Regions from separate parts of the Arthrobacter sp. PAMC25564 genome, predicted to be linked through region 2. Evidence: riboswitches for the same ligand, from Rfam matches in the RefSeq annotation. Region 2 holds a riboswitch; the other holds the start of a gene.
The links. Region 2 has a riboswitch for glycine ahead of gcvP (aminomethyl-transferring glycine dehydrogenase). Riboswitches for the same ligand answer to the same signal wherever they lie in the genome.

Region 1 (5,968 bases), 630 kb from region 2:
CAGTGGCGATCCACTCGTGCTCGGCGGAGTATTTCAGTTCAGCAGCTACTTTAGCCATGGTGTCATTCCTTAAAGTTTTGGTGTTTGCGAAAAGTGACGGAGCGTCGGTCCAAACCTTGCGAAAGGTGAGGGAGCGTCGGATTTTTAAGCGGGAGGGCTACTTTTGGCGCTTGTAGAACGGCAGGGTTACAACCTCGAAGGGCTCTGCCTTGCCCCGGAGGTCGATGTCCAGGGCGGTGCCCGGTTCGGCGTGCTCGACGTCGACGTAGGCCATCGCGACCGGGTAGCCGAGGGTGGGTGAGGGCTGGCCGGAGGTGACTTCGCCAACCACTGCGCCGTCCTTGAGGACCGGGTAGTGGCCGCGGCCGGCACGGCGTCCCAGGCCCTTCAATCCGACCAGCTTGCGCTTGGAACCGGCTTCCTTGGCTGCTTCCAGCGCGGAGCGGCCCACGAAGTCGCCTTCCTTGCTCTTGAGCGCCACAACCGGGCCCAGGCCGGCGTCGAACGGTGAGCGCTCGAGGGACAGCTCGTTGCCGTACAGCGGCATGCCGGCCTCGAGCCGGAGCGAGTCGCGGGAGGCGAGGCCGCACGGGATGATGCCGAACTCGGCCCCTGCTTCGGCGACCTTTGCCCACAGGTCAGCGGCGCCGTCGTTCGGTACAAAGAGCTCGAAGCCGTCCTCGCCGGTGTAACCGGTGCGGGCCAGGATGACGTCGTGGCCGGCCACGGTGAGCTCGTTGAACGCGTAGTACTTCAGCTCGGTGATCAGCGCGTGCTGGGCCTCATCGGTGAGCTTGAGCAGGATGGCCTCGGCCTTGGGACCCTGCACGGCGATCAGCGAGGTCGCCGCGGAGGCGTCCTCCACCGTCACGTCGAAGTTCGCTGCGCGCTCGGCCAGGGCAGCTGCGACGACCTTGGCGTTGCCGGCGTTGGGGACCACCAGGTACTTCTCGTCACCGAAACGGTAGGTGATGAGGTCATCGATGATGCCGCCGTCGGCGTTGCAGATGAGCGAGTATTTGGCCTTGCCGTCCGCAATGGCGGAGAGTTTCCCGACCAGGGCGTAGTCCAGGAAAGCGCCGGCTTCGGGGCCGGTGACCCAGACTTCGCCCATGTGGGAGAGGTCGAACAAGCCTGCGGACTTGCGGACGGCGTGGTGCTCGGCCAGCTCGGAGCTGTACTTCAGCGGCATCTGCCAGCCACCGAAATCGGTGAAGGAGGCACCGAGTTTCTTGTGCTCTTCGTAGAGAGCCGTGTAGTTCTCAGTCATTTCTGGCTGTCCTTAGTTCGCGGCGTCGTCGGAGTGGTCCTCGAAGTCTTCGAGGGGCGGGCAGGAGCAGATCAGGTGGCGGTCCCCGGCGGCGCCGTCGATCCGGCCCACGGGCGGGAAGTACTTGTCCTGCTTGAGGTGGTGGACCGGGAAGACGGCCTGCTCGCGGGAGTAGTCACGGGCCCAGCCGGTGCTGACGACGGCGGCCGCGGTGTGTGGTGCGTTGCGCAGCGGGCTGTCCTCGACGGTGAAGTCACCGTTGGCGACCTGGTCGATTTCGGCGCGGATGGTGATCATCGCGTCGATGAAGCGGTCGATCTCGGCCAGGTCCTCGGACTCGGTGGGCTCCACCATCAGGGTCCCGGCCACCGGGAATGCCAGGGTGGGGGCGTGGAAGCCGTAGTCGATGAGGCGCTTGGCGACGTCCTCGGCCGTGACCCCGGTCCTCGCGGTCAGTTCGCGCAGGTCCAGGATGCACTCGTGCGCCACGAGTCCGCCCTCACCGGTGTACAGGACCGGGAAGTACTCGTTCAACCGGGCCGCGATGTAGTTGGCCGCCAGGAGCGCGGACTTGGTGGCCTCGGTCAGGCCTTCAGCGCCCATGAGCTTCACGTACGCCCAGGAGATCGGCAGGACACCGGCGGAGCCGAAACGGGAGGCGCTGATGGCCACGCCGTGGCCTGCCTCGTGCGCTGCCTTGTTCGCGTCACCGGGCATAAACGGTGCCAGGTGGGCCTTGGCCGCGACCGGGCCGACGCCGGGTCCGCCGCCGCCGTGCGGGATGCAGAAGGTCTTGTGCAGGTTCAGGTGCGAGACGTCGCCGCCGAACTGGCCCGGCTGGGCCAGGCCCACGAGCGCGTTGAGGTTGGCGCCGTCCACGTAGACCTGGCCGCCGGCGGCATGCACCGCGTCGCAGACCTCCCGGACGTCGGCGTCGTAGACCCCGTGGGTGGACGGGTAGGTGATCATGATGGCGGCCAACGCGTCCTTGTGCAGCTCAATCTTGGCCGTGAGGTCGGCGTGGTCGATGGTGCCGTCCGAGGACGTCGCGACCACAACGACCTTCATGCCGGCCAGGACCGCGGACGCGGCGTTGGTGCCGTGCGCGGAGGCCGGGATCAGGCAGATGTTGCGCTGGGCCTCGCCGCGGGAGTGGTGGTAGCCGCGGATGGCCAGCAGGCCCGCGAGCTCGCCCTGGGAACCGGCGTTCGGCTGGATGGAGACCTGGTCGTAGCCGGTGATCTCGGTCAGCTGGGCTTCGAGGTCCTCGATCAGCTCACGCCAGCCGGCGGTCTGGGAGTCCGGGGCGAACGGATGGATGGAGGCGAACTCCGGCCAGGAAATCGCTTCCATCTCCGCGGTGGCATTCAGCTTCATCGTGCACGAACCCAGCGGAATCATGGTGCGGTCCAGCGCCAGGTCACGGTCCGAAAGCCGGCGGATATAACGCAGCAGCTGGGTCTCGGAGCGGTGCGTGTTGAACACCGGGTGCTGCAGGTACTCGGAGGTACGGAGCACTGCTTGGGGCAGGTCAAAGCCCTTCGCGTCGACAACCGGACCGGCACCGAAGGCGACGGCGATGGCGGAGAGGACCTCCGTCGTCGTGGTTTCATCAGCGGAGACGCCGATGGTGTCGTCGTCGATGTGGCGCAGGTTGATGCCGCGTGCTTCGGCGGCGGCGATGACCTTGGCGGCCTTGCCCGGGACGCGGACCGTGACGGTGTCGAAGAAGGTCCCGGTGACCAGTTCGCGGCCGGCGACCTGAAGGGTGGTGGCCAGGCTGCGGGCGTTGTTGTGGACCCTCTCGGCGATGGCCTTCAGTCCGTCCGGGCCGTGGTAGACCGCGTAGAACGAGGACACGATGGCAAGCAGCGCCTGCGCGGTGCAGATGTTGGACGTGGCCTTCTCGCGGCGGATGTGCTGCTCGCGGGTCTGCAGGGCCAGGCGGTACGCGGGCATCCCGGCGTTGTCCTTGGACACGCCGACCAGGCGGCCCGGCATGGACCGCTCCAGGCCCTTCGCCACCGCCATGTAGGCCGCGTGCGGGCCGCCGAAGAACAACGGGACACCGAAACGCTGGGAGGAACCGACGGCGATGTCGGCGCCCTGCTCACCCGGAGGCGTGATCAGGGTCAGCGCGAGCAGGTCGGCGGCGACCGTGACGAGCGCACCACGCTCCTTGGCCTCGGCGATGACGGCGGAGTGGTCGAAGACCCGGCCGGACACGCCGGGCTGCTGCAGCACAATGCCGTTGATGACGCCCTCCGGCAGGCCCTGGGACAGGTCCGCGACCTCAACCTCGAAGCCCAGGGCCTCGGCGCGGCCCTTGACGATCGCGATGGTCTGCGGGAGGCAGTCGGCGTCCAGGACGGTCTTGCCGTCGTGGGCTTCCTTGTTCTTGTTGGCGCGGCGCATCATCAGCACGGCCTCGGCCACCGCCGTTGCTTCATCGAGCAGGGACGCGTTCGCGATCGGCAGGCCCACCAGGTCCTGGACCATGGTCTGGAAGTTCAGCAGCGCCTCGAGCCGGCCCTGCGAGATCTCCGGCTGGTACGGGGTGTACGCGGTGTACCAGGCCGCGGCCTCCAGGATGTTCCGGCGGATCACCGCAGGGGTGACCGTGTCGTAGTAGCCCTGCCCGATCATCTGTACAGCCGTCTTGTTCCTGGACGCAATCCTGCGCAGCTCCGCAAGGACCTCGACCTCGCTGAGGGCTTCGGGGAGAGCCAGCGGCTTTGCCTGGCGGATGGAGTCGGGGACGGCAACGTCCACGAGGCCATCAACGCTGTCATAGCCGACGGTCTTGAGCATGGCGTCGACGTCAGACTGGCGGCGCGCGCCAATATGCCGGTCGGCAAAAGCGCTGGATTTGGATTGAACGGTCATGAGGAACTCCATAATTCAGGTAGCGCAAAAGCGCCACGATGATTCGGGTTCCTCCCCGCTCTGTCTGGGACCTGAGAGTTTCCGCATTGCCCGCTGTCGCAGGACGCCACTTGCACCGTCGGTGAGTCCGGTCTCCCGGACTGCTTTCCAGAGTTGCCTTGCCGCGGCGGTACGTGGGCCTGAGAGATTCCTGGGGAGGATTTGCTCCTACGGCGCCTGCTGAATGTACCGGCAGGACTCTCCCGCCGCAGATCATAAGCACGATCACTTGTCAGTGATACGCCTCACAACTTAGCCGAAGTTTGGGCGGCACGCAACAGACCGCGAAATCACACCGACTATTACGCCCACCTCAGCCCACAGCACATCCGGCCCTCACTCCCCGTGGACGGCGCTCTGCTTCGCCTCGGACCGGTCCAGATACGCGAGGAGCAGGTCACCGGCACGGTCCAGTTCGCTGGCCTCCAGTGCTGCGCAGATTTCCTCGTTGTCGCGCAGGTAGCCGCGGTAAAAGTCCGCCTCCAGCGTCGCCTTATGGAAGAAGAGCCGCATTTCGGCCAGCACCTGGGACATGATGGTGTCCAGCCGCCGGCTCCCGGCCAGCGCCACGATGGCGCCGTGGAAATGCTGGTTTGCGTTTCCGAGCGCCTCGTCGTCGTTGACGGCCGCCGCTGCGCGGCCTTCCTGCACCGCCGCCCGGACCGCAGCGATGCGCTCGGGGCTGCCGCCGCCGCGGATCGCACTGACTTCGATCGCCCGGCGCACGGTGTAGACATCGTGGATATCGCCGGGTTCCAGGCTCGCGACAAACACCCCGCGGTTGGGATGCCGGACCACAAGGCGTTCGGCGGCGAGTTCGGCAAACGCCTCGCGGACGGTATTGCGGGAGACGCCCAGCTCCTCCGCAATCGCTGATTCCGTCAGCCTGGTACCCGGGAGCAGCCTTCCCTCCGCCAACTGCAGGCGCAGTTCAGCGGCCACCCGGTCCGCCACCGAGGGGACCGCGACGCGGAGGCGTGCGGCGGCGCCCAGGGTTACCCCCGGGGCGGGGGCTTCGGAAGTCGTCATGCCCCGAATCTACACGATTGTCACATCGTGGAATCGAAGGATTGTTGAACAATCAGAGTTTTTGGTACATCCTAGATAGGGGCCCATCAATGAGACGAGGATCACAATGGCAACCATCGACCTGAACAGCGACGTCGGGGAGTCCTACGGACGCTGGAGCCTGGGCGACGACACGGCAATGTTCCGTTCCGTCACGAGCGCCAATGTGGCCTGCGGTTTCCACGCCGGGGACCCGTCCGTGATCCGCCGGACCTGCCGTGAAGCGGTCGCCGCAGGCGTAATGATCGGCGCCCACGTCGGCTACCGCGACCTCGCCGGCTTCGGCCGCCGGTTCCTGGATATCGACCCGAACGAGCTGGCGGACGACGTCGTCTACCAGATCGGCGCGCTGCAGGCCCTGGCCGCAGCCGAGGGCGGCAAGGTCAGGTACGTGAAACCGCACGGCGGTCTGTACAACGCGATCGTCGCGCACACCGCGCAGGCGAAGGCCGTCGTCGACGCCGTACGGTCCGTCGACCCCAACCTCCCCATCCTGGGCCTGCCGGGCTCGGAAGTACTCCGGCTGGCCGAGGCCGCCGGGCTCCGCGCGGTGACCGAAGCCTTTGCAGACCGGGCCTACAACCCGGACGGCACCCTTGTTTCCCGGACCCTCCCCGGAGCCGTCCTGATGGATCCGGCGCTGGTCACCGAGCATGTCCTCCGGATGGCCGCCGATTCCGCCGTCCGCACCATTGACGGCTCCAT
Region 2 (5,968 bases):
TCATCGATGATGCCGCCGTCTTCGTTGCAGATCAGCGAGTATTTGGCCTTTCCATCCGCGATCGCGGAGAGTTTCCCGACCAGGGCGTAGTCCAGGAACGCGCCGGCTTCGGGGCCGGTGACCCAGACCTCGCCCATGTGGGAGAGGTCGAACAAGCCTGCGGACTTGCGGACGGCGTGGTGCTCGGCCAGCTCGGAGCTGTACTTCAGCGGCATCTGCCAGCCACCGAAGTCGGTGAAGGAGGCCCCGAGTTTCTTGTGCTCTTCGTAGAGAGCCGTGTAGTTCTCAGTCATTTCTGGCTGTCCTTAGTTCGCGGCGTCGTCGGAGTGGTCCTCGAAGTCTTCGAGGGGCGGGCAGGAGCAGATCAGGTGGCGGTCCCCGGCGGCGCCGTCGATCCGGCCCACGGGCGGGAAGTACTTGTCCTGCTTGAGGTGGTGGACCGGGAAGACGGCCTGCTCGCGGGAGTAGTCACGGCTCCACTCGGAGGACACGACGGCGGCCGCGGTGTGTGGTGCGTTGCGCAGCGGGCTGTCCTCGACGGTGAAGTCACCGTTGGCGACCTGGTCGATTTCGGCGCGGATGGTGATCATCGCGTCGATGAAGCGGTCGATCTCGGCCAGGTCCTCGGACTCGGTGGGCTCCACCATCAGGGTCCCGGCCACCGGGAATGCCAGGGTGGGGGCGTGGAAGCCGTAGTCGATGAGGCGCTTGGCCACGTCCTCGGCCGTGACCCCGGTCCTCGCGGTCAGTTCGCGCAGGTCCAGGATGCACTCGTGCGCCACGAGTCCGCCCTCACCGGTGTACAGGACCGGGAAGTACTCGTTCAACCGGGCCGCGATGTAGTTGGCCGCCAGGAGCGCGGACTTGGTGGCCTCGGTCAGGCCTTCAGCGCCCATGAGCTTCACGTACGCCCAGGAGATCGGCAGGACACCGGCGGAGCCGAAACGGGAGGCGCTGATGGCCACGCCGTGGCCTGCCTCGTGCGCTGCCTTGTTCGCGTCACCGGGCATAAACGGTGCCAGGTGGGCCTTGGCCGCGACCGGGCCGACGCCGGGTCCGCCGCCGCCGTGCGGGATGCAGAAGGTCTTGTGCAGGTTCAGGTGCGAGACGTCGCCGCCGAACTGGCCCGGCTGGGCCAGGCCCACGAGCGCGTTGAGGTTGGCGCCGTCCACGTAGACCTGGCCGCCGGCGGCATGCACCGCGTCGCAGACCTCCCGGACGTCGGCGTCGTAGACCCCGTGGGTGGACGGGTAGGTGATCATGATGGCGGCCAACGCGTCCTTGTGCAGCTCAATCTTGGCCGTGAGGTCGGCGTGGTCGATGGTGCCGTCCGAGGACGTCGCGACCACAACGACCTTCATGCCGGCCAGGACCGCGGACGCGGCGTTGGTGCCGTGCGCGGAGGCCGGGATCAGGCAGATGTTGCGCTGGGCCTCGCCGCGGGAGTGGTGGTAGCCGCGGATGGCCAGCAGGCCCGCGAGCTCGCCCTGGGAACCGGCGTTCGGCTGGATGGAGACCTGGTCGTAGCCGGTGATCTCGGTCAGCTGGGCTTCGAGGTCCTCGATCAGCTCACGCCAGCCGGCGGTCTGGGAGTCCGGGGCGAACGGATGGATGGAGGCGAACTCCGGCCAGGAAATCGCTTCCATCTCCGCGGTGGCATTCAGCTTCATCGTGCACGAACCCAGCGGAATCATGGTGCGGTCCAGCGCCAGGTCACGGTCCGAAAGCCGGCGGATATAACGCAGCAGCTGGGTCTCGGAGCGGTGCGTGTTGAACACCGGGTGCTGCAGGTACTCGGAGGTACGTTCGACGGAGGCTTCCAGGCCGAATCCTTCGGGGCTACCGGGTGCAGTGTCCGCGACGCTGGCGCCGAAGGCGGCGACGACGTCGGCGACGATAGCCGCCGTCGTGGCTTCATCGGTGGAGATGCCGATGGTGTCCGCGTCAATGGCGCGCAGGTTGATGCCCTTGGCCTCGGCGGCGGCGATGACCCGGGCGGCCTTGCCCGGGACGGACACGGTGACGGTGTCGAAGAAGGACGTGTGCAGCACGTGAAGGCCCGCGGCCTTCAGCGAGGCGGCGACCGTCCTGGCGTGGCCGTGGGTGGTCTCGGCGATGGCCTTCAGGCCATCCGGGCCGTGGTAGACCGCGTAGAACGAGGACACGATGGCCAGCAGCGCCTGCGCGGTGCAGATGTTGGACGTGGCCTTCTCGCGGCGGATGTGCTGCTCACGGGTCTGCAGGGCCAGGCGGTACGCGGGCATCCCGGCGTTGTCCTTGGACACGCCGACCAGGCGGCCCGGCATGGACCGCTCCAGGCCCTTCGCCACCGCCATGTAGGCCGCGTGCGGGCCGCCGAAGAACAACGGGACACCGAAACGCTGGGAGGAACCGACGGCGATGTCGGCGCCCTGCTCACCCGGAGGCGTGATCAGGGTCAGGGCGAGCAGGTCGGCGGCGACCGTGACGAGCGCACCGCGTTCCTTGGCCTCCGCGATCACGCCGGAGTGGTCAAACACCCGGCCGGACACGCCGGGCTGCTGCAGGACAATGCCGTTGATGACGCCCTCCGGCAGGCCCTGGGACAGGTCCGCGACCTCAACCTCGAAGCCCAGGGCCTCGGCGCGGCCCTTGACGATCGCGATGGTCTGCGGGAGGCAGTCGGCGTCCAGGACGGTCTTGCCGTCGTGGGCTTCCTTGTTCTTGTTGGCGCGGCGCATCATCAGCACGGCCTCGGCCACGGCGGTTGCTTCATCCAGCAGGGACGCGTTCGCGATCGGCAGGCCCACCAGGTCCTGGACCATGGTCTGGAAGTTCAGCAGCGCCTCGAGCCGGCCCTGCGAGATCTCCGGCTGGTACGGGGTGTAGGCGGTGTACCAGGCCGGGGCCTCCAGGATGTTCCGGCGGATCACCGCAGGCGTGACCGTGTCGTAGTAGCCCTGGCCGATCATCTGCACGGCCGTCTTGTTCCTGGACGCAATCCTGCGCAGCTCCGCAAGGACCTCGACCTCGCTGAGGGCTTCGGGGAGAGCCAGCGGCGAGTCCTGCCGGATGTCCTTCGGAACGGCGGTGTCCACCAGCGCATCGACGGTGTCGTAGCCGACGGCCTTCAGCATGGCGTCGACGTCAGACTGGCGGCGCGCGCCAATATGCCGGTCAACGAAGGACGTGGAGGCTGGGGTAACAGTCACAAGGAACTCCATAACTAGGTGAGCGCAGGGTACGCCACATTGATTCGGGTTCCTCCCCGCTCTGTATTGGACCTGAGAGTTTCCGCGCAGCCGTGCTTTCGCAGGGCGCCGCTTGCACCGTCGGTGAGCAAGGCATGCCAGAGGACATGCCTGCTACTTTCCAGAGTTGCCTTGCCGCGGCGGTACGTGGGCCTGAGAGATTCCTGGGGAGGATTTGCTCCTACGGCGCCTGCTTGCACCCACACTTGCAGGACTCTCCCGCCGCAGATCAAAGGCATATTCAGTTGCCGTGACAACAGTCACAGGCTCCATTGTCCTACGCTCCGCCCGCGTCCGCAAACTGGAGACAGGCGCCGGCCGCCGGGTTACGCCGGGGGCGGCATCGGACAGATGGAACCCTTTCACCGCGGCTCAGCCGCGCAACCGTTCGACGGCGGCCAGCAGGCTTTCGACGTCGCCGCGCACCTCGGGCAGCGGCCCGCCGGGGCCTCGGGCGAGCATGGCGTTGAAGTACAGCCCGTCACCCATATAGAGGACAGCCTTGGCCATGCCGGGGCCGACGTCGGCTGCCAGCAGTTCCAGCCAGCGGGCCTGGACGGCGGCGAAGCGGTGCAGGGTCTCCTCGTGGGCGACTTCCGCCAACCGGGTGGCAGCCACGAAGACCCGGTCCAGTGGGGTGTCCGCCCAGACGGAGGACTTGATGAAGTATGCCCCGGCACCTTCCGGCGCGGCCGCCATGGCATCGAGATCCTCGGCGAGGAGGCGGTCCAACCGCTCGAGCAGCACGCCGATCATGGCCTCTTTGTTCGGGAAATGGTAGAGCAGTCCGCCCTTGGAGACGCCGGCCAGCCGTGCGACGGCGTCCAGCGTCGCGGCCCGCTCACCCTCTTCGATCAGGAGGGATTCAAAGGCATCAAGGACGGCTTCGCGGGCGACGGGTTTTCTGGCCATGTTTCCTATCATGCCCGGTGCCGGGACCTGTTTCTTAACTATACCGTCTGGACGGTATAGTTATTATCATGAGCACCACATCCTTCACCCCGGCTGGTGGCGGCAACACCGGCACCCTCATTCCCGCTGGCCCCCGCACACTGTGGCGCGACTGGCTGGCCCTCGCCGTGCTGATGTCTCCGGTCCTGCTTGTGGCGGTGGACAACACAGCGCTGACCTTCGCGCTGCCCGCCATCGCCCGCGGCCTCGACGCCTCCGGCGTCCAGCTGCTCTGGATCGTCGACGCCTATCCACTCGTCCTGGCCGGGCTGCTCGTGGCGATGGGGAGCCTGGGCGACAGGATCGGCCGCCGCAGACTGCTATTTATCGGCAGCACCGGCTTCGCCGCGGTTTCGGCGGCCACCGCCTTCGCTCCCAGCGCAGAATGGCTGATCGCCGGCCGTGCAGGGCTGGGATTCTTCGGCGCCATGCTGATGCCATCCACCCTCTCCCTGATCCGCAATATCTTCCCGGAGCCCAACCGACGCCGGCTGGCCGTGGCCATCTGGGCGGCAGGCTTCTCCGGCGGCGCCGCCCTCGGCCCGATCCTCGGCGGGTGGCTCGTGGAGCACCTCTGGTGGGGTGCCGTGCTGCTGGTGGCGGTGCCGATCATCCTGCCGCTGCTGGTTCTCGGCCCGGCACTGATCCCGGAATCACGCGACCCGGATCCTGGCCGGGTGGACCTTCCCAGCATCGTCCTGTCCCTGCTGGTGATGGTTCCCGTGGTGTACGGCATCAAGATCCTGGCCACCCACGGCCTGGCCGCGGAGCCCCTCGCCGCCATTGGCTTCGGCCTGCTCATGGGTTACATCTTCATCCGGCGACAGCGGGCCCTGTTGCACAGATTCAAGGAGCAGGGGCACCAGGTGCCCGGAGGCCGGACGTCGCCACTGCTGGATGTCAGCCTCTTCGGCAACAAGGTCTTCAGCACCGCGATTACCGCCAATGTCCTGGCCTTGTTCTCCTACAACGGCTTCATCCTGTTCCTGGCCCAGCACCTGCAACTACTGGAGGGCCAGTCCCCCTCCGAGTCCGGTGTCGCCATGGTCCCGGCGCTCATTGCCACTGTCGTGGCGGGCCTGCTGGTGGTGCCGCTGGTGCGCCGGGTCCGGCCCGGCTTCGTGGTGGCCGGCGGGTTGCTGCTGGGCGCGGCGGGCTACTTCCTGGTGGCCTTCGGCGACCACAGCCACGGGCCGGGGCTCCTGCTGGCTGCCCTGCTGATCCTCTGCCTCGGTGTCGGCGCCGCGGAAACCATCTCCAACGACCTGATTCTGGCCGCGGCCCCGGCGGAGAAATCCGGGGCGGCCGCCGCGATTTCCGAGACGGGCTACGAGGTGGGCTCCCTGCTGGGCACGGCGGTTCTCGGCTCCATCCTGACCGCTTCCTACCAGCGCAACCTCCAGCTTCCCGCCGGCCTGGGAGAGCTGGCGCCGGAGCAGGCAACCGGGCACGCGACCGCGCAGGCAGGCGAGACGCTCGCGGGTGCCGTGAAGCTGGCCCAAACCCTGCCGTCTCCCCTGGCAGACGCCATGACGGTCGCGGCCCGTGCCGCCTTCGAATCAGGCGTCCATGTCACGGCCGCCATCGCGCTGGTCCTCATGGCGGGGGCCGCCGTCCTCGCCGCCGTCGTCCTCCGCAAGGTGCCCACGGCACGTTAAGCAGCGTCCGACGCCGGGTGGAACCCGGCGTCGGACGCCCAACTGCCCTCGAGGTAGCGGTGCTACTTGCTGTCGGGGGTGGTGACGCTGGCCGAGGCCTTCATGGTCTCCGCGTTTACCAGCCAGGCG

Region 1: another riboswitch for glycine. It lies ahead of gcvP (aminomethyl-transferring glycine dehydrogenase); the one in region 2 lies ahead of gcvP (aminomethyl-transferring glycine dehydrogenase).

Annotation. Positions count from the first base shown of each region.
Region 1 is NZ_CP039290.1:576,248-582,215, reverse strand. Features, by position in the region: gene gcvH (glycine cleavage system protein GcvH) at 1-58, opposite strand, end outside; gene gcvT (glycine cleavage system aminomethyltransferase GcvT) at 158-1,270, opposite strand; gene gcvP (aminomethyl-transferring glycine dehydrogenase) at 1,283-4,156, opposite strand; glycine riboswitch at 4,314-4,411, opposite strand; gene E5206_RS02630 (GntR family transcriptional regulator) at 4,532-5,224, opposite strand; gene E5206_RS02625 (5-oxoprolinase subunit PxpA) at 5,331-5,968, shown strand, end outside.
Region 2 is NZ_CP039290.1:4,117,214-4,123,181, forward strand. Features, by position in the region: gene gcvT (glycine cleavage system aminomethyltransferase GcvT) at 1-293, opposite strand, end outside; gene gcvP (aminomethyl-transferring glycine dehydrogenase) at 306-3,203, opposite strand; glycine riboswitch at 3,362-3,462, opposite strand; gene E5206_RS18945 (TetR/AcrR family transcriptional regulator) at 3,603-4,142, opposite strand; gene E5206_RS18950 (MFS transporter) at 4,211-5,839, shown strand; gene E5206_RS18955 (DNA starvation/stationary phase protection protein) at 5,902-5,968, opposite strand, start outside.